Regions from separate parts of the Rhodococcus sp. PSi06 genome, predicted to be linked through region 3. Evidence: riboswitches for the same ligand, from Rfam matches in the RefSeq annotation. Region 3 holds a riboswitch; each other region holds the start of a gene.
The links. Region 3 has a riboswitch for S-adenosylmethionine ahead of ACFI9K_RS07470 (aminotransferase class V-fold PLP-dependent enzyme). Riboswitches for the same ligand answer to the same signal wherever they lie in the genome.
Positions count from the first base shown of each region.

Region 1: linked by a shared signal. The riboswitch ahead of ACFI9K_RS05310 (bifunctional o-acetylhomoserine/o-acetylserine sulfhydrylase) and the one ahead of ACFI9K_RS07470 (aminotransferase class V-fold PLP-dependent enzyme) in region 3 are both predicted to bind S-adenosylmethionine.
Region 2: linked by a shared signal. The riboswitch ahead of ACFI9K_RS18950 (ABC transporter substrate-binding protein) and the one ahead of ACFI9K_RS07470 (aminotransferase class V-fold PLP-dependent enzyme) in region 3 are both predicted to bind S-adenosylmethionine.
Region 4: linked by a shared signal. The riboswitch ahead of ACFI9K_RS23060 (mandelate racemase/muconate lactonizing protein) and the one ahead of ACFI9K_RS07470 (aminotransferase class V-fold PLP-dependent enzyme) in region 3 are both predicted to bind S-adenosylmethionine.

Region 1 covers NZ_JBHNYO010000003.1:122,581-130,352, forward strand. The annotation lists gene ACFI9K_RS05285 (tRNA (cytidine(34)-2'-O)-methyltransferase) at 181-645, opposite strand; gene ACFI9K_RS05290 (pentapeptide repeat-containing protein) at 679-1,287, shown strand; gene ACFI9K_RS05295 (bifunctional methylenetetrahydrofolate dehydrogenase/methenyltetrahydrofolate cyclohydrolase) at 1,343-2,200, shown strand; gene ACFI9K_RS05300 (DUF3017 domain-containing protein) at 2,212-2,526, shown strand; gene metX (homoserine O-acetyltransferase MetX) at 2,579-3,724, opposite strand; gene ACFI9K_RS05310 (bifunctional o-acetylhomoserine/o-acetylserine sulfhydrylase) at 3,721-5,070, opposite strand; SAM riboswitch class IV at 5,257-5,379, opposite strand; gene ACFI9K_RS05315 (MFS transporter) at 5,732-6,874, shown strand; gene ACFI9K_RS05320 (ABC transporter substrate-binding protein) at 6,889-7,772, opposite strand, start outside.
Region 2 covers NZ_JBHNYO010000014.1:171,682-179,453, forward strand. The annotation lists gene ACFI9K_RS18940 (ABC transporter permease) at 1-792, opposite strand, end outside; gene ACFI9K_RS18945 (ABC transporter permease) at 785-1,765, opposite strand; gene ACFI9K_RS18950 (ABC transporter substrate-binding protein) at 1,762-3,375, opposite strand; SAM riboswitch class I at 3,593-3,687, opposite strand; gene ACFI9K_RS18955 (phosphotransferase) at 3,956-4,579, shown strand; gene ACFI9K_RS18960 (hypothetical protein) at 4,665-5,063, opposite strand; gene ACFI9K_RS18965 (HNH endonuclease signature motif containing protein) at 5,527-7,338, shown strand; gene ACFI9K_RS18970 (TfoX/Sxy family protein) at 7,486-7,772, shown strand, end outside.
Region 3 covers NZ_JBHNYO010000004.1:185,316-193,087, forward strand. The annotation lists gene ACFI9K_RS07460 (M1 family metallopeptidase) at 1-1,293, opposite strand, end outside; gene ACFI9K_RS07465 (Pls/PosA family non-ribosomal peptide synthetase) at 1,300-5,229, opposite strand; SAM riboswitch class IV at 5,443-5,558, shown strand; gene ACFI9K_RS07470 (aminotransferase class V-fold PLP-dependent enzyme) at 5,613-6,968, shown strand; gene ACFI9K_RS07475 (hypothetical protein) at 7,123-7,626, shown strand; gene ACFI9K_RS07480 (YbaK/EbsC family protein) at 7,651-7,772, opposite strand, start outside.
Region 4 covers NZ_JBHNYO010000021.1:18,685-26,456, forward strand. The annotation lists gene ACFI9K_RS23030 (CaiB/BaiF CoA transferase family protein) at 1-597, shown strand, start outside; gene ACFI9K_RS23035 (MmgE/PrpD family protein) at 594-1,964, shown strand; gene ACFI9K_RS23040 (acyl-CoA dehydrogenase family protein) at 1,988-3,151, shown strand; gene ACFI9K_RS23045 (HpcH/HpaI aldolase/citrate lyase family protein) at 3,148-3,981, shown strand; gene ACFI9K_RS23050 (Fic family protein) at 4,089-5,276, opposite strand; gene ACFI9K_RS23055 (hypothetical protein) at 5,527-6,180, opposite strand; SAM riboswitch class IV at 6,370-6,489, shown strand; gene ACFI9K_RS23060 (mandelate racemase/muconate lactonizing protein) at 6,518-6,946, shown strand; gene ACFI9K_RS23065 (DUF6941 family protein) at 7,024-7,401, opposite strand; gene codB (cytosine permease) at 7,459-7,772, opposite strand, start outside.

The DNA of each region.
Region 1 (7,772 bases), on a different contig from region 3:
CGGCCGCAGTCGGGTCGAACGCTGACGATTTCGAGGGATAGTCTTTTCGGTGGCGACCCATCGGTGCAGCTGCGACGGTTCGTTGTCACAGGACAATTCGGTGACCATTTGTCGCCGCTCACAATTGATTTCGTGATCGATGAAGGAACGGTGCGGCCGAACTGGTTCGGGCAGCGCCCGTCAGACGCTGCCCTCGTACCCGTGTTGCCGCCATGCCTCGTACATCGTCACCGCTGCTGCGTTGGCGAGGTTGAGTGATCGACGGCCGGGAATCATCGGAATGCGAAGGCGGTCGCTCACGTGTGGGTCGTCGAGAACCTCGTCGGGGAGTCCGGTGGGCTCCGGTCCGAAAAGCAGAACATCGCCGGGCTCGTATGCGACGTCGGCGTACGAACGCGTGGCGTGAGCGGTGTACGCGAACACTCGCGTGGGGTTGAGAGCCGACCAGGCCGATGGCAGGTCCCGGTGCACGGTGACGGACGCCAGATCGTGGTAGTCCAGGCCGGCCCGTTTGAGCTTGGGCTCGGACATGTCGAACCCGAGCGGGCCTACCAGGTGCAGCTCGCATCCGGTGCCGGCCACCAGGCGTATGGCATTGCCGGTGTTCTGGGGGATGCGGGGCTCGAAGAACATCAGTCGAAACACCCGGTTCACTCTGCCACCACGAATCGGGGAAGTATGGGGCAGGTGGACGACGAGCAGATCATCGGTGAAGATTTTTCCGACACTCGACTGGACGGGCAGGAGTGGAACGGCAGGCAGTTCGTTCGCTGCACATTTCGTGATGCCGACATGAGCGGAGTGCGAACCGACTCTGTGGTGTTCACCGAATGCGATTTCACCGGCACCGATCTGACCGAATCGACCCACACCAATTCCGCATTCCGATCGTGCACGTTCACTCGAACGAATCTGCAGCACAGTACCTTCCGTCACTCGACCATGATGGGTTCGGTGTTCGTGGACAGCCGGATGCGTCCTGCGGTCTACGACGAGGTCGATTTCACGCTCGCGGCGTTGGGGAACGTCGATCTGCGTGGTCTCGACCTCACGGGGTGCAGGATGCGGGAGGCGAACCTCGTATCTGCAGATTTCCGGAAAGCGATCTTGCGCTCGGTGGATTTCGCGGGAGCCCGCACCGTCGACGCCAAGTTCGACGAGGCCGATCTACGCGGTGCCGTCGCCGATCAGTCCCTGTGGGTGAGCGCGAGTGTGCGAGGTGCCAAGATCGAGCTGATGCAGGCCGTGGCATACGCAGGCGCGAACGGTCTGGTGGTGGAGGGCTGACCTGGTGGGCGGACCGGCGCGGCACGGCCGACCTCGAGCCTGGAACAATGGCCGGGTGACTGCAACGATTCTCGATGGCAAAGCGACCCGTGACGAGATATTCGTCGATCTCACTGCCCGCGTAGCGGCGCTGCGGGAGAAGGGCATCACCCCGGGACTGGCCACGGTGCTGGTGGGCGACGACCCGGGCTCGGCGGCATACGTCCGGGGCAAGCACAACGACTGCGCCAAGGTGGGGATCACCTCGATTCGCCGCGATCTGCCGGCGGACATCAGCCAATCGGATCTCGAAGCAGTGATCGACGAACTCAACGCCAACCCCGACTGCACCGGATACATCGTGCAGCTGCCGTTGCCGAAACATCTCGACGAAAATGCTGCGCTCGAGCGCATCGACCCGGACAAGGACGCCGACGGCCTCCACCCGATCAACCTGGGCCGTCTGGTCCTCGGTGAGGATGCGGCACTGCCGTGCACGCCGCGCGGCATCGTGCACCTGCTGCGTCGCTACGACGTGGCCCTCGACGGCGCGCGTGCGGTGGTCATCGGTCGCGGCGTCACTGTGGGTCGACCCATCGGGCTTCTGCTCACCAGGCGTTCGGAGAACGCCACGGTGACGTTGTGCCACACCGGTACTCGCGATCTTGCCTCGGAGGTCTCCCGCGCGGACATCGTCGTTGCTGCCGCCGGGGTTCCGGGATTGATCACTGCAGACATGGTCAAGCCCGGTGCCGCCGTGCTCGATGTCGGCGTGACCCGTACCGAGGACGGCTTGCGCGGCGACGTCGCCGACGGTGTTGCCGAGGTCGCAGGTTTCCTTTCGCCCAATCCTGGTGGCGTCGGACCGTTGACCCGCGCCTTCCTGCTCACCAACGTGGTCGAGCGTGCCGAGCGCTCCGCAGCCGAGAGCTGAGCGATCCGAGCATGAACGCCGCCGATTCGCGAGCCGAACACGACCCGGGATTCCGCGCCGCAGTAGCGCGTAATCTGCCGATCGTCGCGGTATCGGTCGTCGTCCTCGCCGCGCTGGTGCTGGTGCTGGCGGATCGCTGGCGGCGCGGCGCGTTCATCTTCGGATGTGCGGCGCTCCTGGCCGCGGTGCTGCGACTGTGCCTGCCCGAATCTCGGGTCGGAACCCTCAGCGTGCGCAGTCGTGGATTCGATGTGCTCGCGTTGGGCTGCGTCGGCGGAGCTATCGTGTTCCTGTCGCTGTCGATCGATCCACTGGGTACCGACTGACGGCTCGGGCGCACGTCTGCAGAAGCGACCGGACGGAGCGTGCCCGACGGCCTCAGCGCCGTCCGAGACGGGCGAGTTCCATCGTCTCTGCGAGTAGTTTCGCCACCGAATCGGCTTCGGTGAGGAAGCCGTCGTGACCGTCGCGAGATTGGATCACTTCGAGTCCGCGGCACTGGGGGAGTTCGCGGGCGATCTCCTTCTGCAGCCTCAGCGGATAGAGCCGATCCGAATCGACGCCGCCGACGATGGTCGGAACCGGCACGGACGCAAGAGCTTCGGCCACTCCGCCGCGGCCGCGACCCACGTCGTGTCGGTTCATGGCCTCGGAGAGCAGAACGTAGGTCGCCGCGTCGAATCGATTGACCAGCTTCGCGGCCTGATGTTCGAGATAGCTCTGCGCCGAGTAGCGGCCGCCGGACCATGGATCTTCGTCGTTCTGCGGTGAGTTACCGAACCGAATGTCGAGTTCGCTCTCGGTGCGATACGTCAGATGCGCAATGCGTCGCGCGATACCGAGTCCGGCCGTCGGAGACGTTCCGGAGCCGTGGTAGTTGCCACCCAGCCACCCCGGATCCGCTTTGATCGCGGCGATCTGCGTTGTCTGCGTGCCGATCTGGTCGGCCGTTGCCCGCGCACCGACTGCCAGAACCAGTGCCGCTGCCACGCGATCGGGACGACTGACGATCCATTCGAGGGTCCGCATCCCGCCCATCGAGCCACCGACCACGGCGGCGAAGCGGTCGATGCCGAGGGCGTCGGCGACAGCTGCCTCCGCCGCGACCTGGTCGCGGATCGAGATGTCGGGGAACGTCGATCCATACGGTGTGCCGTCGGGCGAGATGCTGCTCGGCCCGGTGGTGCCGCCGCATCCACCGAGCACGTTGGTCGCAACCACGCACCACTCGTCGGTGTCGATGGGACACCCGGGTCCGACCATTCCGTTCCACCAACCGGGCAGCGCATGATCCGCGTCCGGCGGGCCGGACACGTGCGAGTCTCCGGTCAGGGCATGTTCGACGAGCACGACATTGCTGCGGTCGGTGGCGAGCTCCCCCCACCGCTGCACGGCGACGGTCACCTGGGGGATGTGAGCACCGTTCTCGAGGTCGAGACCGCCGATGTCGATGGTGCCCAGCCGCCCGTCCGGAGACGGAAGAACCGCCTCCGGACGAACGCCTGTGTCGCAGCTGTTGCTCAAGATGCCGCCGCGCTGAAGCCGGCTTCGAGATCGGCGATGATGTCGTCGATTCCTTCGATTCCCACGGCCAGACGAACCAGACCCGGCGTCACACCCGATGCCGACTGCTCCTCGGGAGTCAGCTGGGAATGGGTGGTGGATGCGGGGTGGATGACGAGTGAGCGCACATCACCGATGTTAGCGACGTGGCTGTGCAGTGTGAGCGCGTTGACGAACTTCTTGCCCGCGTCCACGCCACCCTTCAGCTCGAACGCGACGATTGCGCCCTGTCCCTTGGGTAGCAATTCCTGGCCTCGCTGGTACCACGGCGACGACTCGAGTCCGGCGTAGTTGATGGAGACGACGTCGTCGCGGCCGGCCAGGAACTCCGCCACCTTCTGTGCGTTGGCCACGTGCCGCTCGATGCGCAGGCTCAACGTCTCGATTCCTTGGCTGATGAGGAAGGCGTTGAACGGAGAGACAGCTGCGCCGATGTCGCGCAGCAGCTGTACGCGTGCCTTGAGCGCGAATGCGGGAGCGCCGAGATCGGCGAACACCACACCGTGGTAACTCGGGTCGGCGGTCGTGAAGTTGGGGTGACGGCCCTGAGTCCAGTCGAAGGTGCCACCGTCGACGATCACGCCGGCGATCGCCGTGCCGTGTCCACCCAGGTACTTGGTCGCCGAGTGCACGACGATGTCTGCCCCGTGCTTCAACGGCTGCAGCAGGTACGGCGTCGCCACCGTGTTGTCCACGATCAACGGGATGCCGTTCTCGTGGGCTACCGCGGAGATTCCCGGGATATCGAGAATGTCGTTCTTCGGGTTGGAGATCGATTCGCCGTAGAACGCCTTGGTCGACGGCGTGATCGCGGCCCGCCACTGCTCGAGATCATCGGGATCGTCGACGAACGAGACGGTGATCCCCAGCTTGGGGAGGGTGTAGTGGAAGAGGTTGTAGGTGCCGCCGTACAGACGCGGGCTCGAGACGATGTGGTCGCCCGCCTCCGCAAGGTTGAGAATGGCAAAGGTCTCGGCTGCCTGACCCGACGCGACCAACAATGCTGCGACGCCACCTTCGAGAGCGGCGATGCGCTGCTCCACAACGTCCTGGGTGGGGTTGATGATGCGGGTGTAGATGTTGCCCGGCTCGGCGAGTCCGAACAATGCGGCCGCGTGATCGGTGTTGTCGAACGTGTACGAGGTGGTCTGGTAGATCGGCAGTGCGCGCGCGTTGGTTGCGCCGTCCGGCGTCTGACCCGAGTGGATCTGCTTGGTCTCGAAACTCCAATTGGCAGAGGGATCGGTGAACGGATCCTCGGTCGGTGCTCCGGTGGCGTCGACGATGTCGGGGTTCGAATCTGTCATGGCTGCTGATACTCCGTTTTCTGAAACGAGTTCGTCCGAAACAAGTCGGTACGAGAGAAATCGAATGTCGAATGATGCTCGAGGGGTCGAGCGCTACGGGGCGTATCGGTACAGCAACACATGAGAAAACCTCCTGACAGGCCTCGGCCCCTGGAGGCCGAAGATTCAGTGGGTCCGCTTCTTGCGGACCCGCGCTTGTCGATTCGGCACTTGCATGCAGGATCGGCCCGGTCGTTCACCCGGGGCACCCCACCGCGGCTGGAGGGTTGCCGGCCAGCAAGCCGGGGCTCGATGCTGGCACTCATGACCTGGCGGAAATCTTAGCGGGTACGGACGCGCCACAGGAACAAGGGCTTGGCCCGGCGGCCGAGAAGGGCCCCGGCAGTTGCTCGGGTGAGGACAATCACCGCTCTTCGGCTCGAAAACTGGAGGGTAGAGGGAAGACAATGGTCGAGTCGGCTGTTCCCCTACTGGGATGCGCTGTGCTGAATCGATTCTGTACGCCGCCGATCTCGCCGTTCACGTTCCCGATCGAAACGAAGGTAGTACCGCTGTGACTGTCACCGATTCCGCTCTTTCCCGAGTCAGCGCTGTGCGCGGCAAGGTGTCGAGTGGCCTGAGTGTCAGTCATCGACCGCACTCGACCCGCCGCAAGCTCGCGATGTTGGCTCTGTCCATCGGCGGCTTCGGCATCGGCACGACGGAATTCGCGTCGATGGGCTTGCTGCCGGACATCGCCACCACGATGGGGATTTCCGAGCCTTCTGCGGGCCACATGATCTCCGCCTATGCGCTCGGGGTCGTGGTCGGCGCTCCCACCATCGCTGCCCTGGCTGCCCGAGTTCCCCGGCGGATGTTGTTGCTGGTGCTGATGGTGGCCTTCACCCTGGGCAACCTCGGCACGGTGTTCGCACCCAGTTTCAACGAGCTCGTCGCCTCACGATTCGTCGCCGGCCTGCCGCACGGTGCGTACTTCGGAGTGGCCGCACTGGTGGCCGCACACCTCGCCGAACCAGGAAAACGCGCCAAAGCCGTCGCGATGGTGATGATGGGTCTCTCGGTCGCCAACGTCGTCGGCGTACCGGTGGCAACCTGGATCGGACAGGCTCTGGGGTGGCGCAGTGCGTTCGCTCTCGTGGCGGTCATCGGTGCCCTCACCGTCGCGGCGCTGGCTGTGTGGATGCCCCGGCTCGACGCCATGCCGACCACCAGCCCCATCACCGAGCTCGGTGCACTGCGCCGAAGCCAGGTGTGGATGACCCTGTTCGTCGGAATCGTCGGATTCGGTGGAATGTTCGCGGTGTACACCTACATCGCGTCGACGCTGACCGATGTCGCCGGCCTCGCTCGCGCACTCGTTCCGCTCGCCCTGATGATCTACGGGCTCGGCATGGTCGCCGGCAACTATGTCGGTGGTTGGCTGGCCGACCGCTTCCAGCTCAGGGGCACCTTCGTCGGTCTGGCCGCAACTGCCGTGTTCTTGGCGTTGTTCGTCGCAGCGGCACACAATCCGATCACGGCTCTGCTCCTGGTTTTCCTGATCGGCGCGGCCGGCTCTTCGGTGGTGCCCGGCCTGCAGACACGGTTGATGGACGTGGCCGAGGACGCCCAGACGCTGGCGGCTTCACTCAACCACGCCGCATTCAACCTGGCCAACGCCATCGGCGCGGCAGTCGGTGGTGCCGTGATCGCCGCAGGCTTCGGCTACACGGCACCCGCCGCTGTCGGCTCGGGCCTGGCGGTGGCCGGTCTCGGTGTACTGGCCACCGCCATGTGGATGGACAAGCGCGCCGCCGCACAGTAGGCGGCCCGGTCCGGTCAGCTGGTGATCGTCGATGCCGTTCCGTCGAGTGCTTCGGTCAGCGCAGGCGTGAGCTTGTCGATGACGTACGGCAGGCTGAGCACGCTGGTGAAATAGATCGCACCGGCGGTCACCCCGTCGGTGAACACCAGATTGCCGTCCTTGACCGGTTCGAGTGCGTTGTACACCGGCTCTTTCTCCAACTGGGTGCGGTCACCGGGTCCCTCCGTTCCCCAGATCAATACGTCGGCGACATTGAGAACCGACAGGTTTTCCAACGGAATGCTGGCTTGGGCACTGCCGTCGGCCGGGACGTATGCGTCGATGTCGTTGGGGATCGCGAAGCCGAGCTTGGTGAGGAAATCGGTGCTCAGTCCGTTCTGGTACGCAATCGCCTTGCCCTCGTAGAACGCGTTCTGCAAGAAGATCGCCTTCTTGCCGGCAAACTCCGGGTGCGCGGCCGCGGCATCCGCGAACTTCTGGTTCACGCCGTCGATCAATGCATCGACCTCGGCTTTCTGGCCCAGTGCACGTCCGATCTTCTCCGCCTGAACATCCCAGGGTTCGAAGTAGGCGGTCGACGCGTCGGACTGCGCGAGCGTCGGCGCAATATCGCTGAGGGTCTTGTACGTGTCCGCTGTCAGGCCTGCATTGGTGGCGATGATCAGGTCGGGCTCGAGTTCGGCGATCTTTTCCGTCTCGAATCCATCGTCGTTCGAGAGAACCTCCGGCTGCGCGTCACCCAACGCCGCCTGGGCCCAGGGCCAGGTTGCGTACGGCTGTTCGCCGTACCACTCCGTGACGCCGACGGGGATCACGCCGAGCGCCAGCACCGTGTCCTGCTCGGTGTATCCCGCCACGACGACACGAGTGGGTTCGGTAGGAACGACGGTCTCACCGA
Region 2 (7,772 bases), on a different contig from region 3:
CAGGAAGTTGCGTCCCTCCGATATCAGCGATCCCCATTCCGGGGTGGGCGGAGCAGCGCCGAAACCGAGGAAGCTCAGCGCGGATACCGCAAGAACTGCCATACCGAACTCGACTGCCGCAAGCGCGATCACCGGGCCGTAGGAGTTGCGGAGGATGTGCCTACGGAACACGTCGAACCACCGCACACCCGAGGCGTAGGCCGCTTCGACGTACAGTGATCTGCGCACCCGCAGCACCTCCGAGCGCATCACTCTGGCGAAATTCGCGATCAATGTGACACCGACGGCGATAGCGACATTGACGGTGCCGAAGCCCAGAGCTGTGACCAATGCCAACGAGAGCAACAGCGTCGGAATCGACAGCAGCACATCGACGATGCGCATCAGCACCGCGTCGACTATTCCGCCGACGGCACCGGACACCAGACCGATGATCGAGCCGACCACCAGCGCGATACCGACTGCCAACAGCGTTGCTGTCAGCGACAGACCGGAACCGTGCACCACTCGGGTGAAGACGTCGCGGCCGATGTTGTCGGTGCCGAACCAGTGCGACGCGCTCGGTGCCTGCAGCTTGTCCGCCGGTGTACCCACTAAAGGATCGCCACTCGCGAAGACGGATGGAAACAGCGCGAAGCCCAGTGCCAGCAGCAGCACGATCACGGATGCACCGAGCCAGAGATGTTTCAGTACATTCCGCGGACTCCGGCGCCGTGTGGCGGCCGGTGCGTCCTCGGCTGTTGCGGGAGTGTCCGAATGGACCGCCGGTTCACGAATCAGTATGTCAGACATGAGCTTTCTCCGGTTCTGCACTGGCCTGCATCGGCCGGTATTCGCGCACGATGCGTGGATCGATCAGCGGATAGAGCAGGTCGACCGCGAGATTGACCAGGACGAAGACCAGCGAGGTCAGAACGACAATGCCCTGCACCACCGGAATGTCCTGCGCCAGCACCGACGTCTGAGTCAGCCGCCCCACTCCGGAGCGCGAGAACACTGTCTCGACGACGACCGATCCGGCGAGCAGCGTCCCCACCAACACACCCGCGATCGTGAAAGCAGGGATGGACGACAGCCGTAGGACGTGCCGAGTCTGCACCCGTAGCCGCGAGGCACCCTTGGCGCGAGCGACATCGACGAACGGTTGTTTCCATGTGGTGGCCATACTGGTGGCGAGCACCTGAGCGATGACGGCACCGGTCGGCAGTGCCAGTGTCACAGCAGGCAGCACCAACGATGCCGCGCCGGCGTCACCGAACGCCGGGAACCAGCGCAGTCGGAACGAGAACAGTTGCAGCAGCAGTAGTCCTACCCAGAAGGTCGGCACAGCCACTCCCAGCGGGGGAAGCGCGAACAGCAAATTCTTCAGCCATGGGATCTGGGTGTACGTGGCTGCGTACGCCACCGCGGATCCGAATACGACGGCCAGCACCAGGGCCGTCCCCGCCAGGCCGAGTGTGCTGGGCACCGCGTCGAGGATGGCCGTAGTCACCGGCTGACCGGTGGCGATGGACAATCCGAAATCACCCTGCACGGCACCGACCAGCGAGTGCCAGTACTGCACCAGCACCGGCTGATCGAGACCGTAACGAGCCTGCAGCTCAGCGATGGCTGCAGCGTCGGCCGGGGTACCCGAGCCGGCCGAATCCACGGCAAGACTGACCGGGTCCGACGGCAGCAGGAACAGCACGATGAACGAGATGGTGAACGCCGCCCACAGCACGGCCGCTGCTTGCAGTACCCGCTGTCCGATGTAGCGGGTCATGCGCTCAGCCAGGTATCGAAGAACTGCAGCCGCGCCGAGGCCTCGAAATTCAGATCCTGCACTTTCGACGCCGCGCCGACCGCCTGCGAAAGCTCGATTGTGGGAATCCACAAGCCGTTGTCCAGCACCTGCTGCTGCGCCGTAGCGAGAATTCCGTTGCGCGCCGGCACGTCCGTGGCCCCGAGCTGATCGGTCAACGATGCATCCAGATCAGGGATCGGGCCGCGCGCGTTCAGGTTTCGTCCGTCCACCGCAAACGAGGTACGCAGAATGTCGCCGTCGGCGCGGGTGCTGTTGTAGTACGTCGCGTCGTAGTCCTTCGTGCCCTGCCGTGCCGTCGCCTCCGAATTGGAGACCAGCTCGAGCTGTAGGTCGACGCCCACCGCACGCAACTGCTGCTGGGTCAGCTCCAGAATTGCCTGATTGCCGGCGAACACGGCCGAGTACATGACCTTGAAACTCAGCTTCTCGCCATCCTTTTCGCGGATCCCATCTGCACCGGGAGTCCACCCCGCATCGTCGAGCAGCGATGTCGACTTCTCGGGGTCGTAGGTGACATCGGCGAGTTCGACGAAGCCCGGAGTGGCGCTGGCCAACGTGCTTGTCGCCGTCCGGAAGTCCGGTCCCAGGACGGTGTCGACGAGTTCCTGACGGTTGATCGCCGGTACCAGGGCTGTGCGGACGGCGGGGTCCCGAAGCGCACCGCGGGTGACGTTGGGCTGAATGCCGAACGGAACGCCCGGGTTGGGGGCCGTCAGGATCCGGCCACCGGTCGCCTCGATCTGCGGCGCATCCTGCGGTAGTGCGTCGCTGACGGCGTCGAGCTGATCGGAGGAGAGGCTGCCGGTACGTACACCCGACTCCGGCACGATGGTGAACTCGACACGGTCCAGGTAGGCCTCGCCTGTGTGACCGAACGCCGCAGAGCCCCAGGCATATCCGGATCGCTTGGCCAGCGTGACGGAGCGATCCTGCTGATAGTCCGCGTAGGTGAACGGTCCCGATCCGATGTTGGTACCCAAGCACCGTGACTCTGCCGACTGCGCCGACGTCGCGCTGGATTGAATTCCGAGCTGAGGCGTCGAACTCGCCTGCAGGAACTGTGCATTGGGTGCCGCGAAGTCTATGCGGACCGTCAGCGGATCGATGACGGTTGCACCCTGATATCCGGTCAGGTAACTGGCAGCCAGAGGCGCTTTGGCCGCACCGAGAGTGCCGGTGATGGCGTCGAAATTCTCTTTTACGGCGGCGGCGTCGAGCGGCGTGCCGTCACTGAACGTCACACCGTCCTTCAGCTGGAACGTGAAAGACCGTGCCTCGGGACCGACTTCCCAGCTTTCGGCCAACCACGGTTCGATCTCTCCTGTCTCCGGATTCTGGTCGGTGAGAGAGTCGACCACTTGCCGGGTGACATAGATCGTCTGGTTGGTGCCGGACTGGGCCGGGTCGGAGCAGGTGGGAGCGCCGGACAGGCCGTAACGCAGCGTGCCGCCGGACTGCGGGGGTCCGGCATCGGCAGCCGAGGTGGTAGCGCTGCCGGCGCATCCGGCAAGCAGTGTGGCGGTGGCGGCGAGAACTCCGGCCACCAAAAGTGCAGGGCGAGTGGACACGTGGGTGTCTCCGGTATCTTGTCGATCGCACGAGAACTCCCGCGTCCGAGCCACGTGTGCCCAGGAAGGAGTTGGTGCAGATGATGAGGTGGTGTCGAAATGTACGGTGCTGAAATGTCAGCTGAGACAGGTCGAACCGTTCAGACGGCACAGATCGACATGCAGCCGACGGCATCCGTCGACGAAACCTGAGGCGACTCGGGTATTCACGTGCATTCCTCCATCGGTCCCGGCGGTAGCACCCTCACCCGACGAGTCGGGGGGTTGCTGCGACGTCATAGAGCCAGGTCTCTCGGTCGCTCTGGATGGTCCTACGGTTACCGATACTACGAGAGGCTCGGCGCAGTTGCCAACCGGGGTGGAGATCGACGCTGATTTCCGGTGCGCTTCTGCATCGACGTGAGAGTGTAGAAGTATGCGGGACGACGCGGAAATTCCCTTGCACGGGGGCAACAGGACTGCCGTTCACCGGGTAGCCGAGACGGTGCGTCGAACGGCGGGAGACCATTCGCCTGCCGTGCACTGCCTTCTGAAAGAGTTGGAGCACAGGGGTTTTTCCCACGCTCCGCGTTTCTTGGGGATGGATGCTCAGGGTCGGGAAGTACTCACCTACCGGCATGGAATTGCCGGCAACTACCCGATGCCCGCGGCCATTCGTAGTGTCGATGCCCTGGAGAGTGCTGCCCGCATCATACGAAAATTGCACGACTCGACCATCGGTCTGCAGTTGCCGGACGGCCATGCTCGACACCTTCCCGAAGGCGTCGAACCCGAGGTGATCTGTCACTGGGATGCAGCTCCGTACAACTTCGTCTTCGACGGTTCCGTGGCTGTCGCGTTGATCGATTTCGACGAAGCCGGACCGGGACGACGCATCGACGACATGGCCTATTTCGCCTACAGATTCGCGCCGCTTTGCAGTAACGACAACTTTTCCGACGGAGGGTGGGAGCCAGACACCGACCGGTGGGACAGGCTGCGCCGGATTTTCACGACGTATCCCACCCCTCGGGCCGACGAACTCTCTGACATCGTCATCGCCAGACTCGAGGTGATGAGGCGCGCAGTCGAAGACGGACCGAACCACGAGCACGGTGCACTGTATTCGCGAGATCAACTGTTCATCGATCGAAATCGAGACCGCATCGGCGACGCCATTGCGGCTGCTGCCGAAGCCGTCCTGGAATCCGAAAGCTCGCTGTGAGGACTACCCTGCCCGGGCGAAATGCTGGCTTGCCAGCAATTGGCACAGAGTCGAGGCACGCTGCCCGGCAGGGGAATCCGGGATGTCAGACGGCAACAGCAAGTGCGGCGTCGTCATTGTCGATCGATTCTGAATCGTCTTGCTCAGTTGTATTCGACTCACCGCCCCGCATGTACTCGACCCAGTAGCCGACTGCGTCGCCCGCGGAGGCAAACCGGTCCAACACATCCATGCAGAGCCAGGTTGCAACCGAGAAATCCTGCTCTATCCCGTCGAGCCCGATCAGTGCCAACTCCTCGCCCACGGCGATAAGGGCGCGATCGACGTCGGAATTACTACGCTCGAGCCATCGCAGTGCCCGTCGGAGATACTCCCAGTCCTCAGCTGGCACAGACTCGCTGACCGACTGCCTACATAATTCGGCCGTCGCAACGAGCGCCTCTACAACCCGTGTCGATACCGAACCACCCAGTTCGACGAGCATGCCCCGATCACTATCGATCAACTGGGCGATGAACCGCCAGCGATCGGAAGTGGACGCACCCTACGGCCACAGATCACTCGCACCGAATTGAAGTCGGTTGATCAATTCCTTCGGCGTACTCCACGAAACGGCGAAGCCACATGAGTCGTTCATGTCGATCATCCCCACTGGGTCAACACACAACACTGGACACCGGCTCGACAATCGAGTTCGGAGATACTGCTCGTCATCGATACAAAGCAACGCTGCTGTGGTCGTTACGTCCACCTTGTTGAGCATTGAACAACGTCACCAGCATCTGCGCGACTCGTCCCAGCTCGAAATCGACAACGTCACACCGAAGGTCCACGTGTAATTCGCCACATAGCGCCACGTTCCGTTTACCGATGGCCGTTCAGGCTGCCGGTGACTACTGCGAACGTGTGTTCGAATACTTGTCGGTGGGTCGCGATAGATTCCGGTCATGCTTTCGGGGGACGGCGGATCAGGGGTGGACGGCATCGAGACGGTGCCGCCCGCCCCCGACGTGTCCGATCCAGAGCTAGCTGCATTGGTCGATGCGGTCGAGTCTGCGGTCGCCGCGTTGGCCGGCCAGGCATCGGTGGCATGGACCAACGCTGATCGTCGTGCGGTCATCCAGCGGATGGAGTCCGTGTCGCGGTCGCTGCCGGCGCATTCGCACACCTGGCTCAACGAGTTGATCGCTCAGCACGGTCTCGATGTGTATCCGGGGTCGGTGCCGTGCTCGGTGGCGTGGATGTTGCGGATCACCCCACGCGCAGCCGGTGCTCGGGTGCGTCTGGCGGCGGAGTTGGGTGACCGCACTGCGCTGTCCGGTGAACCCTTGCCGCCGTTGCTGCCGCACACCGCGGACGCGGTGCGGGCGGGATTGCTCGATACCAAGCATGTGCAGATGATCCGCGAATTCTTCAAGCATCTGCCGGCCAGTGTGGACCCGCAGACCCGCGATCTCGCCGAGCAGCAGTTGGTGGGGTTCGCCTGCACCAGGCGGCCCGACGATTTCGCGCCTTTGGTGGCGAACCTGGATGCGATCTTGAACCCCGACGGCGACTTCGACGAGGACGAAGACGAGGACGGTAAGCCCAGGCCGCGGAAGCGGCGGGATGCGTTCTTCTACCTCGGTGAGCAGGGCGCCGACGGGATGTCGGAAGGAAACTTCTGCGTCGACTCCGAGCTACGCGCTTACCTCGAAGCGTTGTTCTCGAAAGCGGCGAAGCCGGGAGTGAACAATCCTGCCGACCCGACATCGGTGGTCCACAAGGATGAAAGTGACGACGAGTCCGGCGACAAGGGCGGGAATGAGAGTCGCAGGGACAGCAGTGGCAAAGTGCCGAAGCCCGAACCTATTGCCGACGATGCCGATTCCAGTGATACCGGACTGTGGCATGACAGCAACTGCGACGGTGACGACGACTGCGGTGGGTGTAGCAGCGTCGAGGGCGAGTGCGGCCAGTGCGGTGCCGACTGTGCTTGCGACACAACACCCGACGACCCAGCAGGACTCGACGACGCAACCGGTGATGTTCCCCCGGATCCCGCGTCACCGGATAGCGCAGTGAGGGCTGCTGCCGCCGCCCGCGATACCCGCAGTCAACGCGAACGCCACCACGACGCGCTGAAGATGGCGCTCCGGCACACCCTCGCCTCCGGGACCCTCGGCACCCACCGCGGACTACCCGTCACCGCCATCGTCACCATGACCCTCAACGACCTCGAAGCAGGCTGCGGCTACGCCAAGACCGCCACCGGATCCCGCGTCTCCATCCGCGACGCCATCCGCATGGCCTCCCACGCCCACCACTACCTCACCCTCTTCGACGACAACGGCAGAGCCCTCTACCTCGGCCGATCCAAACGCATCGCCTCCGCCGACCAACGCATCGTCCTCATCGCCCGAGACCGCGGCTGCAGCTTCCCTTCCTGCACCCGCCCCGCCACCTGGTGCCAAACCCACCACCTCGATGACTGGACCGACGGCGGACCCACCGACATCGACTCACTCACCTTCGCCTGCGACATGCACCACGCACTCGTCGGCACCGGCCCCGGACAATGGGCCACCACCAAAACCGCAGCAACACACAGATATCCAGGCCGCACCCTCTGGCACCCACCCACCGCAATGGACCCCCGACGCCGCGGACTCATCAACCACGCACACCACCCCGAGGAAGTCCTCTACCCACCCGACCACCACAACGACACAGGCGACACAGACGACACCGGCGACGAGGAACCACGACAACCCGCATGACGACCAACACCAGCGTCAGGGCACAGCTCTGCCTGCTGCTGCGCAGGCCTACGCCGGAGCAAACGGGATTCAGTGCGAGAACCCAGTTGCCCCCACTATTGATCAGGTATTCGATGAGAGCAACGTTCACCGGAAGGGCGCAAGCACATGGCGTACGACGAACTCCTCGCAGACCGCGTCCGCGACGTTCTCACTGACCAGGAGAGTCTGCGCGAGCAGAAGATGTTCGGCGGTCTTGCCTTCCTGGTGCGAGACAAGATGGTGGCGTGTGTCGGCACCGGGAATCGCGCCCTGCTGGTTCGGGTGGACGGGGCACGCGAACCCGAATATCTCGAGCGCGATGGAGCCCACCACGCTGTGATGGGCAAGGGCCGAACGATGGGTGACGGGTGGATCACCGTCGATGCAGAAGCTCTGTCGAGCGATCCGGGCCT
Region 3 (7,772 bases):
CAGGCTTCGAGGGCAACCGAAGCGCGAGGCGAGGTCGGTGAAGTCCGCGGTCGCCACCGTCGAATAGCGGTATTTGGAGGTCCATTCCTGGATGAGGCCGAAGAATCGCTCGTCGCCGATGGTGCGTCGTAGTGCATGCAGGGCCAGTGCGCCGCGCTTGTAGACGCGGTCGTCGAAGATGCGGGCCGAGCCTGGATCGGTGAGTTGCAGGTCCATATCGAGGCCGCGCTGAATCGTGTGCGCCCGTTTGGCCTTCTCGTGAGCCGTTGCGCCACCGGAGTTCTCGGCCCAGATCCACTCGGAGTAGCACGCGAATCCCTCGTGCAGCCAGATGTCGGCCCACTTGCCGAGGGTCAGAGAATTGCCGAACCACTGGTGCGCCAATTCGTGCGCCACCAGACGCTCGTAGTACCGGGAGCCCGAACAGTGATTGGCACCGAAGATCGACAGCCCTTGTGCCTCGATCGGAATCTCGAGATCGTCGTCGGTCACCACCACGGTGTACGACGCGAAAGGGTATGGGCCGTAAAGCCGTACGAAGGTGTCCATCATCTGCGGCTGACGGCCGAAATCGTGGTCGAACTGTGCGCGCAGTCGTGGGGGAGTGATCGCCTTCATCGGCACCGGACCCGGGCTGACGATGCGATGCTCGTACGGTCCGATCTGAATGGTCGCCAGATACGTGGCCATCGGCTCGGGCTGCTCGTACACCCAAGTGGTGCGGCTGGCGCGAGTCTGCTTGCGCACCAACGTTCCGTTGGCCACCGCGTAGTACGGCGAATCGGTGGTGATGGTGATGCCGTAGCTGGCCTTGGACACCGGATGGTCGTCACACGGGAACCACGACGCAGCGCCGTTGGGCTGGCTCGCGACGAGCGAACCCTCGGTGAGCTCCTCCCAGCCGACCTCACCCCACACGCCGTCGATGGGCTTGGGAGTTCCGCCGTACGTCACCGTCACCACCAACGCCGCGCCCGAGGCGATGGGCTTGGCCGGGGTGATCTTCAACTTCCCGCGCTGGTGGGTGAACTTCACCGAACGCGAACCGTTGACCGACACCTTCGACACGCTCAACGCCGGACCGAGGTCGAGCGCGAACTTCGACACCGTCGCGGTGGTGACGGCGGTGATCTTCGCCTTACCCGTCAACCGGTTGCTCTCGACCTTGTATTCGAGGTCGAGTTCGTAGCGCGAGACGCGGTAGCCGCGGTTGCCGTTCTGCGGTAGATACGTATCGATCGGATTGTCGTTGGCATCGACGTCGAACACCGGCGCCACCAATCTGTCGGGCACGGAAGATCACCCCTCGTTTCGGTCGTCGCGAATCCGAGGAAAGGGATCACCCTTGGCCCACGGCGCGATCGGATTGCCTTGCCAACGAGTATGCGCGGGAACCGTATCGCCGCGCATCACCAGGGAGGCGGGACCCACCGTTGCGCCGTCGCCGATACCCGATGCCGGGAGCGCGACGCAGTGCGGTCCCAGGGTTGCGCCCGCGCCGAGATCGACCGTGTCCATGGACATGATCCGATCATGGAACAGGTGCGTCTGCACAACGCACCCTCGGTTCACCGTCGCGCCGTCGGCCAACGTCACCAGATCTGCCTCCGGCAGCCAGTACGTTTCGCACCACACACCTCGGCCGATGTCCGCCCCGAGCCACCGCAGCCACATGTTGAGTACCGCGGTGCCCTCGGCGGCGCGAGCGAACCACGGTGCGGCGACGGTCTCGACGAACGTGTCGGCCACCTCGTTGCGCCACACGAACGAGCTCCACAGCGGGTGGTCCGTCTTGCCGATACGGCCCACCCACAGCCACTTCGCTGCCGCCGACACTGCGGCAGCCACGAAGCCGGCGACGAGCAGAACAACTCCGCTCAGCAGTGCGGCCGGCCAGTATCCGACGGAGTCGGCGATGGCAGTGAGTCCGAACAACACTCCGAGTCCGATGCCGAACGTCACGACGACAGGAATCAATCGGCATGTCTCGACGAGCGCGCGCGCGACCTTCAGCTTCCTGGGCGGATCGAACGTGCGGGACGAATCCGCGCTGCCGGCGGCCCGGCGCAACCGCACCGGTGGGCTACCGAGCCACGATGAACCGGACTTGGCCTTGTCCGGGGTCGCGGACAACACGGCGACCAGACCGTTCTTCGGGACGGTACGCCCGGGCCCGGTCATGCCGGAGTTGCCCAGGAACGCACGCTTGCCCACTTTGGCGTCGCCCAGATGCATCCAGCCGCCGCCGAGTTCGTAGCTGGCGACCATGGTGTCGTCGGCCAGGAACGCGCCGTCGGCGACGGTGGTGAACTTGGGAATCATCAGCACGGTCGACGCCTCGACGTCCTTACCGATCTTCGCGCCGAGGAGCCGAAGCCAATGCGGCGTCAGCAAGGATGCGTAGAGCGGGAACAGGAACGTGCGCGCGGAATCCATCAACCGTTCGGTGGCCCAGACCTGCCAGCCGATGCGGCTGCGAACCGGGTGATAGCCGCCGACGAGTCCGATACTGAGCAACCGGACCGCGACGACGGTGATCAGCGCGAACACCGCCAGCGACACCACCGTGGCGACGGGCAGCATCACCAGTCCTCGTGAGAAGGCGTCGAGTACGGAGTCGGCGGTGTGAATCCACCAGCCCATCAGCACCAGGCTCACGGCGATCGAGAACAGCGCCATACCGGACAGGAACAGCGATGCGACGCCGTACGCGAGTACCCAGTGCGTCGCTCGCGGAGGCGTTTCGGCGGGCCACGGATGATCGGCCTTGCCGACCTTCTGCGCCGGCGAACCCGACCACATCTGCCCGGCCTTCACCCGGCCGACGACGGCCGAGCCGGCGGTGACGACCGCGTTCTTACCGACCTTGGTTCCCGGCAGCAGCGTCGAACGAGCCCCGACGGTGGCGCCGGCACCGATCTCGATTCCGCCGATGTAGACCAGATCGCCGTCGATCCAGTGCCCGGACAGATCGACCTCGGGTTCGATGGAACAGCCGTCGCCCAGCTCCAGCATGCCGGTGACCGGAGGCAGCGTGTGCAGGTCTACTCCCTTGCCGATCTTCGAGCCGAGAGCGCGCGCGTAGTAGACCATCCACGGTGCACCCGAAAGATTGGAGGCACCGCTGGCATCGGTCAATCTCGTTGCCGCCCAAAGCCGTATGTGCATGCTGCCGCCGCGCTTGTATGCGCCGGGTTTCAAGCCGGAGAGCAGGATGCGGGATCCGATTACCGAGATCGCCATTCGTCCGACCGGGGTGATGAACAGAACGAAGGCGAGCAGAACCCACCACCACGACAGGGTGGGAGCCCACGGCACGTCGCCGAACCACGACATGACGTTGAACAGCAATCCCAACCAGGTGACCCACTGCAGCCCGGTCAAGGTGGTCAGCGGAACCGTCGCCAGAATTTGAGCCCACTGGGCCGGTCGTGAAGTGGGGGCGACCTCGCGTGGAATGGCCTCGACGACGGGCTTCAAGTCGTCGAGATACTGTGCGAGCGAACCCAATCGGGGGTGGTCGTACAACTGCGCGACGGTGACCTCGGGGAACCGCTCGCGCAGCGCCGTCACCAACTGCGCGGCCGAGAGCGATCCGCCGCCGTTGGCGAAGAAATCGGCGTTCTCGTCGTTGACCTGAGCGCCGAGGATGTTGGTCCACAACTCGGCGACCCACCCCGCAGTACCTCCGAGTGCCGAGGCCCCCGCCATGCCGGGCAGCGGCCACGGCAGCGCATTGCGGTCGACCTTGCCCGAGGTACGTGTGGGCATCTCCTCGACCAGGGCGAGCCGCGGAACCAGCGCCGACGGCAGGTGCTCGGCCAACAACGCGCGGGCTGCCTCCAGATCGAAATCGGGGTCGGTACTGGCGAGGTAGCCGACTAGAACCGAATTACCAGCACCGGTCTTGCGGATGGCCGCGGCCGCACCGCTGACGCCCGGAAGTGCTTGCAACGCATTGTCTATCTCGCCGAGCTCGATGCGTCGACCACCGAGCTTGACCTGATCGTCGGCGCGACCCTGGAAGAGCAGGCCCTCGAGCTCGAGCTTGACCAGATCACCGCTGCGATACGCCCGGTCCCACCCGAGAGAGGGCATGGGAGCGTACTTCTCGGCGTCCTTGGCCGGGTCGAGGTACCGGGCCAGGCCGACACCACCGATGACGAGTTCACCGACCTCACCGACCTGGACCGGAGTGCCCGACGCGTCGACCACCGCCAGGTCCCAGCCATCGAGGGGCAGACCGATGCGGACCGGACCCGTCCCGTCCATGATCGCCGCGCATGCCACGACCGTCGCTTCGGTGGGGCCGTAGGTGTTCCACACCTCGCGTCCCTCGACGGCGAGCCGCTCGGCGAGCTCCGGGGGGCATGCTTCGCCGCCGAAGATGAGCAGTCGTACCGCTTCGAGTGCGACCGCCGGCCACAGCGACGCCAGGGTCGGCACCGTCGAGACGACACTGATGTCGCGGGAGACCAGCCAGGGACCGAGGTCGAAGCCGGACCGCACCAGCGAACGCGGTGCCGGCACCAGGCAAGCGCCGTGCCGCCACGCCAACCACATCTCCTCGCACGACGCGTCGAACGCCACCGACAGGCCGGCGAGCACTCGGTCGCCCGGGCCCAACGGATCCTTCTGCAAGAACATGCGCGCCTCGGCGTCCACGAACGCAGCCGCGTTGCGATGACTGACCGCGACGCCCTTGGGAGTGCCCGTCGAACCCGAGGTGAAAATGACCCAGGCGTCGTCCTCGGGAGTGGGCGGTCGCCCGGCATCCTGGGGGACATCCTGCTTGGGGGCGGTACCGGCGGCGATACCGCCTGCGGTGACGATGGCCGTCACCTTCGCCTCGCCGAAGACCAGCTCGGCTCGCTCCTCGGGATCGTCCGCGTCGACCGGTACGTACGCGGCACCGGCCGCGAGGATCGACAGAATGGCGACGTAGAGGGAGAAGGAACCGGACGGCATGCGGATGCCGACGCGATCGCCGCGCCGGACGCCGGCATCGGCGAGCCACTGGGCGCCCTCGGCGATGTCGTCCAACAATTCGGAATAGCTGACCGACACGGCACCGTCGTCGATGGCGGGGGCGTCGGGAAAACGATGGGCCGTATCGCGGAGAACGTCGATGAGCGTCCGGGCGGGCGGAGCGAGAGACGAGCGAAGAAACACCGCCGGTGCAGGCGCGGTGTCCGCGCTCGAACCCGGCAGATCGTTCTCTTGATGCACAGACAACCGGGCGTCCTTCTCATTCGTTTGCAAGCAACTCTGCGGTGGCAAGTGACTCTGTGGTGCTGGTGAGCAGCAGCGTCGTTGGTTATCTCACGTTCTGTTGGCCAGCAGGTGAACGAGCGCGTGTTCCCACCGCGGAAATCCTACTGCGGCTCGTGGCCGAGTCCCGGCTTGACAAAACTGCAGCGAGTTTGTCATTGTCTTTTCCACGGTCACGAGTACCAGCATCGAGCCCCGGCTTGCTGGTCGGCAACCCTCCTTCGCGGCGGGGTGCTCCGGGTGACGACCAGGCTGCAGCCGGAAATCCGGTGCGGCAAGCGCGGACTCGTTCAACACAATCTTCGGTTGCGGGTCCCTCGAACGTGAGGGCTTGATCTGTCATGACATCTGTACTCTCCCGTCCCTGCACTCCTTTTGCCCCTGTTTCGGGCACGGATCTGCAGGTTCCCCTGGTGCAGGGCGGCACCGCCGCGTACGCGAACTTCGACTACGCGGCGAGCGCGCCGGCACTGTCCGCGGTGACCGATCGAATAGCGGAATTGCTGCCGTTCTACTCGAGTGTGCATCGAGGGGCCGGCTACGCATCCCGCGTCTCGACGGCAGCTTACGAGAAAGCTCGGGTGACCGTCGCCGATTTCGTTGGTGCGCAACTGGATTCGGTGGTGGTGTTCACCCGCAACACCACCGACTCGCTGAACCTGCTGGCTGCGTGTGTGCCGGGCGAGACAGTGGTACTCGATATCGAGCACCATGCGAATCTGCTGCCGTGGCGCGATCGCCGGGTGGTGGTGGCCGCGTCCACACTGGCCGAGACCATCGACCGCCTGGATGCCGAGCTGGCCGCGAAACCCGCTGCACTGCTGGCGATCACGGGTGCATCCAATGTCACCGGTGAAGTCCTCCCGATCGAGCAGCTCGCCGCGCTGGCGCATCGGCACGGCGCGCGGATCGTGGTGGACGGTGCTCAGTTGGTTCCGCATCGCCGTATCGACATCGCCGCCCTCGACGTGGACTACCTCGCCTTCTCCGGACACAAGTTGTACGCACCGTTCGGAGCGGGAGTGCTTGTGGGAAAACGTGATTGGCTCGACGTCGGCACGCCGCACCTGGCCGGCGGCGGAGCGGTGCGCAGGGTGAGCATCGAGCACACCGACTGGGCCCCGGCCCCGCAGCGGCACGAGGCAGGCACCCCCAACGTGCTGGGAGTCGCCGCTCTGGCCGCGGCCTGCGAAGCCATCGCGGGATTCGACGACGCCGAGCTGCAGGCTCACGAACACGAATTGTCGTCCCGGTTGCGGACCGGCCTGGCGGCACTGGACGGCGTCGAATTACTTCAGGTGTGGGCCGACGCACCCGACACCGTCGGCATCGTCACCTTCACCGTGGCCGGACGCGACCCCGGCGAGGTGGCTGCGTACCTGTCCGCCGAGCACGGAATCGGCGTTCGAGACGGAAAATTCTGTGCGCATCCGCTGCTGAGCCGGCTCGGGCACGCGGACGGCGCGGTACGAGCCAGCATCGGCCTCGGCAGCTCCGCCGCCGATGTCGACCGACTCGTCGACGCCCTGGCCGCCCTGGTCGCGTCGGGCCCGAACTGGCATTACGAAGAGGACGCCGGCTGGTGGAATCCCGTGCCGGATCCTCGGCCATTCCCGGGCCTGGTCGACGGGGCGGCCGGGGTGGGTGGGCCCCGCGCGGCCGGGGTTGGATCCCCGTGCACCCCCTCGGACGGTTAGCATGGCTTCATGACCATGAGTGTCGTGTGGCAGGGCAACCGTCACTGGTGCAACAGATATGTGGATCTGTGCCGCACGGCGTCCGGGTCGTGTTCGATTTCGGCTCCGCTCCGACCGAATGCGTTCTCCGACTTCTAGAACCAGGACACCACTCATGTCGCACAATCACACCCGCATCGCCGTCGAATTCGATTCGATCTGGTCCGAACTGACCGTGGCACCGGACGCGGACGTTGTCCGAATTCAGGCTTCCGACCTGCGGGAAGCGCAGCAACAACGCGCAAGGCTGCGCGCCGAAGCCGTCGAACGCGGCGAATCCGCCGAAGGTACCGCGGTGTTCCTCGACCTCGAGATCCATATCGCGGCCGACGCTCGCACAGCTCGTCGCGAGTTCGCCGGTCTCGACGCGCCGACCAGCCCGTCGTCCATCCGCTACGTCGGCACTCCGTCGGGGTTGGCCAGTCTGATTTCCGACGTCACCGCGGCCGACGTGGCCGACGGGGTCACGTTGCAGGTCCACGGCGATGTGGATCGGCAGTCGACGTTCCTGGGCTCCGAGGTACTCCCGCTGCTGGGATCGCGCGGCACCCGCTTCGATATCGACATCGTCGACGAGGTCCTCGGCGAATCGAACATCGTGCCGACGCTCGCGTCCTGAGTCCTCGCGGTACCGGCACGTCGGTCAGGTGACGTCGATCGCCAGGCCCGCGGTGATCCGCAACAACTCGCTGTACGTCGACCGAAAAATCGTGTCGATGTGGCCCGCCGCGGCCCACAACTCGGCGTACCCGGCCAGATCCTGAT
Region 4 (7,772 bases), on a different contig from region 3:
CTCACCTATCCCGCGACGTGGCATCTCAACGCCGGCTTCGAGCCGATCCGCACGAAGAACTCGGCTCACCCGTCTCTGGTGCCGTTCCAGGCCTTCGAAGCAACGGACGGATGGCTCATCGTCGGCTGCGCCAAGGAGAAGTTCTGGGACCGGCTCGTCGTCGCCATCGATCGCCCGGACCTCGGTGCCGATCCGCGGTTCACCAACTTCTCGCTGCGTGGCAAGAACCAGGACGTGCTCCTGCCGATCCTGGAAGAGGTGTTCGCCACCAATACCGTCGAGCACTGGCTCTCGAAGCTCGGCCCGGCCGGGGTACCTACCGGTCCGATCAACGACGTCGAGCACGCACTGACCGAACCGCACACGCTCGCACGCAATCTCGTGGTCGAGACCGAGCATCCGGTGTACAACACTGTGCGCCAGGTCGCCTCACCGGTGAACTTCGGATCCGAGGCCAAGCAGTACCGCCGCGCGCCGCAGCGCAACGAGCACTTCGACGACATCGTGCGCGAGCAGCTGGGCTACGACGACGATCGCATCGCGAAGCTGAAGGCGGAGGGAGCCTTCGGTACGGCGAAGGACGAGGTGCGGGCGTGACCTCGACGATCTTGGCTGAGTGGGCATCGAGTGTCACCGTCGCCGATCTGTCCGAGGACGTCCGGCACGCGGCCGCGCGGCACCTGCTCGATGGCGTCGGTAATACCGTTGCGGCCCAACGGCTCGGCTACGGCCGACCGGGCTGGACAGTAGCCGACGCCCTCGGCGGCCCACCGGAGGCGCGGCCTCTCACCGGAACCCGAGGATTGTCTGCACCGGCAGCCGCCTTCGCGACCGGGGTGATGCTGCACTCCCTGGACTTCGACGACACGCATGCGGGCGCACTGGTGCACGCGACGGCCGTATCGCTCCCTGCGGCATTCGCCGTCGGGCAGCAGGTATCGGCCTCGGGTGCCGATGTGCTGACCGCCGCGGCTCTCGGGCTCGAAACCGCCTGCCGCCTGGGTGAAGTCAGTCCGCACGGATTTCACGCTCGGGGTGTGCATGCCACGGCAGCGGTAGGACCGTTGACAGCCGCACTCGTCGCCGGACACCTCTCGAAGTTCGACACCGAGACACTGGTCAACGCCCTCGGCATCGCCGGGTCGTCGAGTTCGGGATTGCTCGAGTTTCTCGACACCGACGCCGACACCAAGGCGCTGCATCCCGGATCGGCGAGCATGAACGGTGTGCTGGCCGCCCGGCTCGCCGCCGCCGGTGCGACCGGACCCTCGTCGGTTCTCGAAGGTCGACGCGGAATCTACGCTGCGCTGACCGATCGGCCGACAAACTTTGCGGCGTTGACGGAGGGACTCGGTACGCGGTGGGAAGCCACCCGGATCGGCATCAAGCCGTATCCCAGTTGCCAGCTCATGCACGTGACGCTCGATGCGGTGTCGGAAGCGCTCGGCGACAACACAGTTCAGGCGAGCGATGTCGACGACATCGAGGTGTTCGTTCATCCCGATTCGAGTCCGTTCGTCTGCGGCCCCAACACCGGCGTCGCGTCACCGCGCAGTACCTACGACGGCAAGTTCGACCTGCCGTGGAGTGTGGCGGCACTGCTGCACGACGGAGCCATCACCGTCTCGACCTACACCGACGAATCCATCGCACGCGAGGACGTCCTCGTCACCGCCCGGAAGGTGCGGGTGACGAACCTCCCGTCCGAGGTTCCCGCGGCCGCCGCGTCGGGCAGGGCGGTTCTCACGCTTACCAACGGACGAGTGCTCGACGCCTCCGTCGGCGGCAGTCACGGATCTGCTGGGTTCCCGTTGAGCGACGACCGCCTGCTGGAGAAGTTTCTCGGCAACTGCGGCAACGACTCTCGTGCCAACGAGCTGGCCGACCGCGTCCTCGGGTTGGTCGACGAAACCGACCTGACCGCCATCCTCGACCTCGCCGCAGCCATCGCGCCGGCACCCTGACACTTCAACCGACAGGACATATCATGGACTTCACGTACGACGAGCAGCAGACGGCCTTCCGTAAAGCATTGCGCACCTTCGTCGACAAGGAAATTATCCCGGTCGCGAACGAGTGGGAAAAGACGGGGCGGTACCCCACCGAGATTGTCGAGCACATGAAGGCCATGGGTCTGTTCGGCATCACGACGCCGGAGGAGTACGGCGGCCTGGACCTCGACAAGGTCTCGTTCACCCTGGTGTACGAAGAGCTGGCCCGTGGCTGGATGGGTGTCGCCGGAATCCTCGGCAGTCACAACCTCTCGTGCTGGATGATCGGCAAACACGGCACCGAGGAGCAGAAGAAGACGCTGCTCCCCAAGCTCGCGTCCGGTGAATGGCGAACAGGCGTCGGCCTGACCGAGCCCGGTGCCGGAACCGACCTGCAGGGCATCAAGACCACCGCCAAGCGGGACGGCGACCACTACGTCGTCAACGGTGCGAAGACGTGGATCACCAACGCACGGCACGCGAATGTGCTTCCGGTACTGGTCAAGACCGACACCACCACGACCCCCGCCCACAAGGGAATGTCGCTGCTGCTGATCGACACCACGACCGACGGTTTCGAGGTGCAGCGCGACATGGGCAAGCTCGGCTACAAGGGCACCGAATCGTGTGAAATCACGTTCACCGATGTGCGCGTTCCCGTCGACGCAGTGCTCGGTGGGGTGGAGGGTCGTGGTCTGCAGCAGGCGCTGTCCGGTTTGGAGATCGGTCGTCTCAACATTGCCGGCCGTAGTGTCGGCATCGCGCAGGCCGCCTACGACGCGGCGCTCGAATACGCCAAGCAGCGCACCGCATTCGGTCAGCCCATCGCCGAGTTCCAGGCCATTCAGCTCAAGATCGCCGACATCGCGACCCAGCTGCAGGCTGCACGTCTGATGACGTACTGGGCTGCATCGCAGGCAGATTCAGGTAAGCGCGTGGACATGGAAGCCGGGATGGCGAAGTACTTCGCCTCCGAGGCCGCGATCACCGCCAGCCTCGAAGCCATGCGTATTCACGGTGGCTACGGATACTCCACCGAGTTCGTCGTCGAGCGCCTCTACCGCGACGCCCCGTTGATGGCCATCGGTGAGGGCACCAACGACATCATGCGCACCGTTATCGCCAAGTCCCTCGTAGCGGGAACGGGTGTCATCGGATGAGGTCGGCTCTGACGTACCTCTACGTTCCGGGGGACGTGCCGGAGCGTTTTGACAAAGCTTTGGCGTCGGGCACGGACGCGGTGGTGTTGGATCTCGAGGACGCCGTCACCGCAGCGAACAAGGATCACGCCCGCGCGACGGTAGCCGCGTGGGTTGCTGCCTGCGAACCCGGTGAGGTGCAGATCTGGGTGCGAGTGAATCCGGGACCGTTGCAGGAGGACGATATTCGTGCGGTGCTGCACCCGAACCTGACGGGTATCTGGCTGCCGAAGGTCTCCTCTGCTCGCGAGATCGAACAGGCCGACGCCCTACTGAGTGGCAGTGACGCGGTGGTCTCGCCCCTCATCGAGACGGCCGCGGGAGTGTTCGCGGCCCTCGAGATCGCCCGTGCGCCTCGGGTCAAATTTCTTCAAATCGGTGAGGTGGATCTCGCTGCCGATCTGGGCGTCGACGGTTCCGCGGAGTCGCTGTCCTTCGTGCGAGCTCAGGTGGTCGCAGCCAGCGTGGCGGCAGGAATCGATCCGCCGCCGGCCGCGGTGTCGCGAAACTTTCGCGACGCCGATGCGTTCGAGGCCGATACTCGCAGTCTGGCCGGTCTCGGATTCGTCGGTCGTGCGTGTATTCATCCGGCTCAACTCGCCCCTGTGCGAACGGTGTTCGTGCCGTCGGAGGACGAGGTACGAGAAGCCGAGGAACTGTTGGCCGACTTGGCACGTGCCACCTCGGGTGTGGCGGTCGACAGCAAGGGGTTCCTGATCGACGAGGCTGTAGCCCGAACCGCTCGACGAGTGGTGGAGCGTGGTGCTGCGCGGGAGACGATCAGCAGCTGATGTCAGCCGAAGGCGATGCGAATCCTGACGTAGCCCTACAGGCGGTCTGGATGAAGTTGCGCGCCTAACCGCCGAACCATTGTTCTGACCTCCGCCAGCGCTCGATTTCAAGGACTGAGCGTCCGTTTGCCGATCGCGGCGCTCAGTGCGTCGAGCTCGGCCAGGACGTCGGTCGCCGCCCATATCTGGTTTCGCTTGCTCGTGGAAATCAACTCCAAGATGCCTGCCTCGGTCAGTCGACCAAGTGCGCGATACGCGCTGACATCGGTTGTTCCGGTGATCTCTGTCGCCATGTCTGCGTTGAGGATCGGCACCTCCAGCAGTCGGGCAAGCAGAGCTTCGTCAGCAGAATTGGCGCGAGGTTTTGCTACGTGTTTCCACGCACCCGGCAGCTCCGACAGAGCGTGCGCCGACTCCGCTGACGCTTCGCTTGCGTGCACAGCGGCCGACGCCAGATAGTGGACGAACTTGTCCGCCTGTCCACTGCGGTACCCCGTCAAGAAGGAGAAGTACCGAGTCGTGTCGGCGAGCATCGCCGAGGCCAACGGAACGGTGATTCGACGAGTCAGGCCGCGCCGGCGGAATACCGCGCTGATCAATGCACGTCCGATTCGGCCGTTGCCGTCGGTGAACGGGTGGATGGACTCGAACTGTGCGTGAGCGATCGCGGCCTGAGCGATGATCGGCATGTCCGTGCGGTTCGCGAACACCAGCAAGTCGTCCATCAGTTCGGGGACGAGATCCGGCGGCGGTGGAACGTACAGCGCATTTATGGGTGTGTAGTCGCTGCCACCGATCCAATTCTGCACATCACGCAGTGCGCCACTGTCTTTCGCAGTGTAGAAATCGGGAGCCATGAGAAGTCGGTGTGCGTCGAGGAAGGTGTCGAGCGACATCGGTCCACGGCCCGCAGCGTCGACCATCGTGCTCAGCGCGTGTATTGCAGCGAGTTGAGATTTGGCATCGGCGCTCGCCTTGCCCCCGGCCAGTGCGCGACCGAACGCATGCCAACCGGCGTCGACACTCTCGATTTTGGATGATGCCACGGATTCGCTTCGGAGCAGGAAATCTGCGAGCGGCGCGAGATGCTCGCCGAATCCCGCTTCGAGACGAGCCACCGCGATGATCGCAGCTTCCTGCGCCTGAGCGGTCTCGTTGGACGGCGAAAAGACAAGGTCTTTGATCTCAGGAGGGATCGACACCTCGATTCGATCGAGCGTGCGGTCTGCCTTCGAGCCTTGACGATGCCGAGGCTGCCAATCCTTGGTTGTTCGGGCGTGTGGCGGCCACGACATATCAACGCCTCCCTTGCAAAAATACAGCAACGACCATCTTAATGTACTTTGATGCACTTAAGTGTAGTTAAGTGCAGCGTTGTTTACGCGGGAAGCGGTGCGCTGCGGAGTCCGCATTCTGGTCGCCCTGTGTGAGCCGCATGCGATACGAAGCGCGACGCTCGCTGTGGCCCAATCGGCGCTGAGGGTGTGTTCGCCATTCACACCGAGGGTGGTGGGATGGTCGCGCGCGTGACGAATTCTCGAGTTTCTACGCTGTCGTGCGCAACGCCCACGCTCGCGCGAGTGCAAAGGTTGCCGCGAGTATGCACAGCACCGCCACGATCACGGCGACAAAGGTGGATGCCGTCGTGGAAAATCCGAGAATCCAGGCAATCCCCATGCCGGCGAGGGTGGCGAGGACACCGCCAATCGGAAGAAAGGCAGCCACAACCTTGGTCGTCCGAGATGGCAACGGATCGTGAGTTGCTCTGAGCAGCAATCGAACCGAGGCGACTCCGAGTACATAAGCGAAAACTGCGGTGCTTGCATAGATCGGGAGCAAGTAGTCGGGCGATACGCCCGAACTCGAACCGGAGAAGCTCGTGCCGACCAGAATCAGTACGGGCGTCATCCCCAGCGTCAATCCGACCAGACCGGCAACGACGACGAGCCCCACGCGCCGAGAAGGTTCGACGATGAATCGGTAGCCACACAGGTGCAGCGCCAGCCCTGCGAACATGCCGATCAAGGCGCCGGTCGACGCGGCGACGACGGGTCGTACCCACGGCCCCAACGTGGTGTCGGGTCCATAGAACGATTCGCCGGAGACGTACGCCGAGTACCCCAAAGTTCCCGTCACTGCGTGACCCAGCACCGCGATCACAATGCCGAGCAAAGCAAAACAACTTCCCTGTTTGATCACGCGTCAATGATGACGGATGTCCGATGTACGTCGAGAACCTCGGCCGGAGTGTTGCCCGGTCATCACAGGGTTTCATTCGGTCCCCACCGCGGCACCGCACCGATCGGCAAACAAGAGGCGCGTTCGTCGAAGTGCCCCGCTGACCCACAGGATTGTCGTAGGTGTACCCCTCGGCTATTGTCGAGGAAGGTTCAAGAGCGACAGCCGTAGGTACCTGGCCGGCTGTCCGGCAACCCCGTCTCCATCGACAGGGGTGCCCCAGGGGAAGAACCGGCGCATCCCGCAACCGCGGGTGCGCAAGTCGATGGAGGTTCGCACCTCCAGGACGAGGTGAACAATGTCTGCAGATGACGGACTCGAAATAGCACAAGCCAAATGGGAACCCATTCCGCCGGAGCGTCGTCGGGCCTGGTGCCAGACGCTGCTGAGCTATCCGCCGATATGGTTCGGGGTGTTCCCGATGCTGGAGACCCAGAGGCTGGTGCTCGCGGGTGGTTACGCGAACAGTGAGGCGTGGATCGACGTCGCGAAACGTGCTGAGGCAGTGGGCTTCACGCCGCGGACGTGGCTGATCTTTCGGCAGAGCCTCGAGCCGGCCTATTTGAAAGAACGGTTTCCCGCGCATCCCGAGAACATGCCCAAGCGGAGGGGAAACGGTGGTGTGGAGACCGTAGTGGTGGAACCCGAGGATTTCTCCGAGTGGCCATGGCTGTTCGAGGCGGGATATCGGGCGGGAGAGGCGACCCTGCACGCGTTGTCCCGCTGAGTGGGTCGGCTGCAGTGAGGCGTCTTGTCCCGGCTGCGGGCGCTCTAATAACTGACCGAAAGCCCCTTACCGCTCGATTAACCGAACGCGATACGAAGCCCGACGCTTGCTGTGGCTCCACCGGCGCTGAGGATGAAGTTGTGCCGTCCTTCGTCGCGGAACACCATCTGCATCGGCAGGAACCAGAACCGATTCTCGCCGGTGAAGCCGGTGCCGGGGATCTGAAGGCCTCGCTGATTGACGATGTGTTCGCCCTTCGCGTCGAGCACCTCGAGCGTTGCAGGGAAGTCCTTACCGATGTCGTCGGGCCCGGTCTGTAGCAACGCGACCAGCCGGCATTCGAGCATGCGGGTATCGCGCGGCACGGTGCAGGTATCCCATACACCGCCGAGGATGTCGAGCATGTCCTCGCTGACTCGTGCGTACTCCGCGAAGAACAATCCCGTGATGATCATCGGCGTCGGCTACCTCTCTTCGATGGACACTGGCTTCGCGGTGGAGTGTCGACAACCCTAAGCGGCCAGGGATCCGTGCGCTGACGCCGCGCCACGTCGATGCAGAACCATCGTGAGTGCAATAGCTACCACGATGCCGATCAACGGCGGGATTCCGATGTCAAGTTCTCCGGACAACCACGCGAGGGAGGCCGCGAAAGCGTAGACCGCGAGATGCCGCCAGTGAACGAGCGGGGGAGTGTGCCCCTCGGGAATGCCCTGCCGCCAGCGGCACAGGAAGTCTCCGATGAGAACCCCGCCCAGCGGAGGAATGAAGGTGCCGAGCAAGCTCAGGTAGTCGACCAGATGGTTGTGCACACCGACGAGCGCGA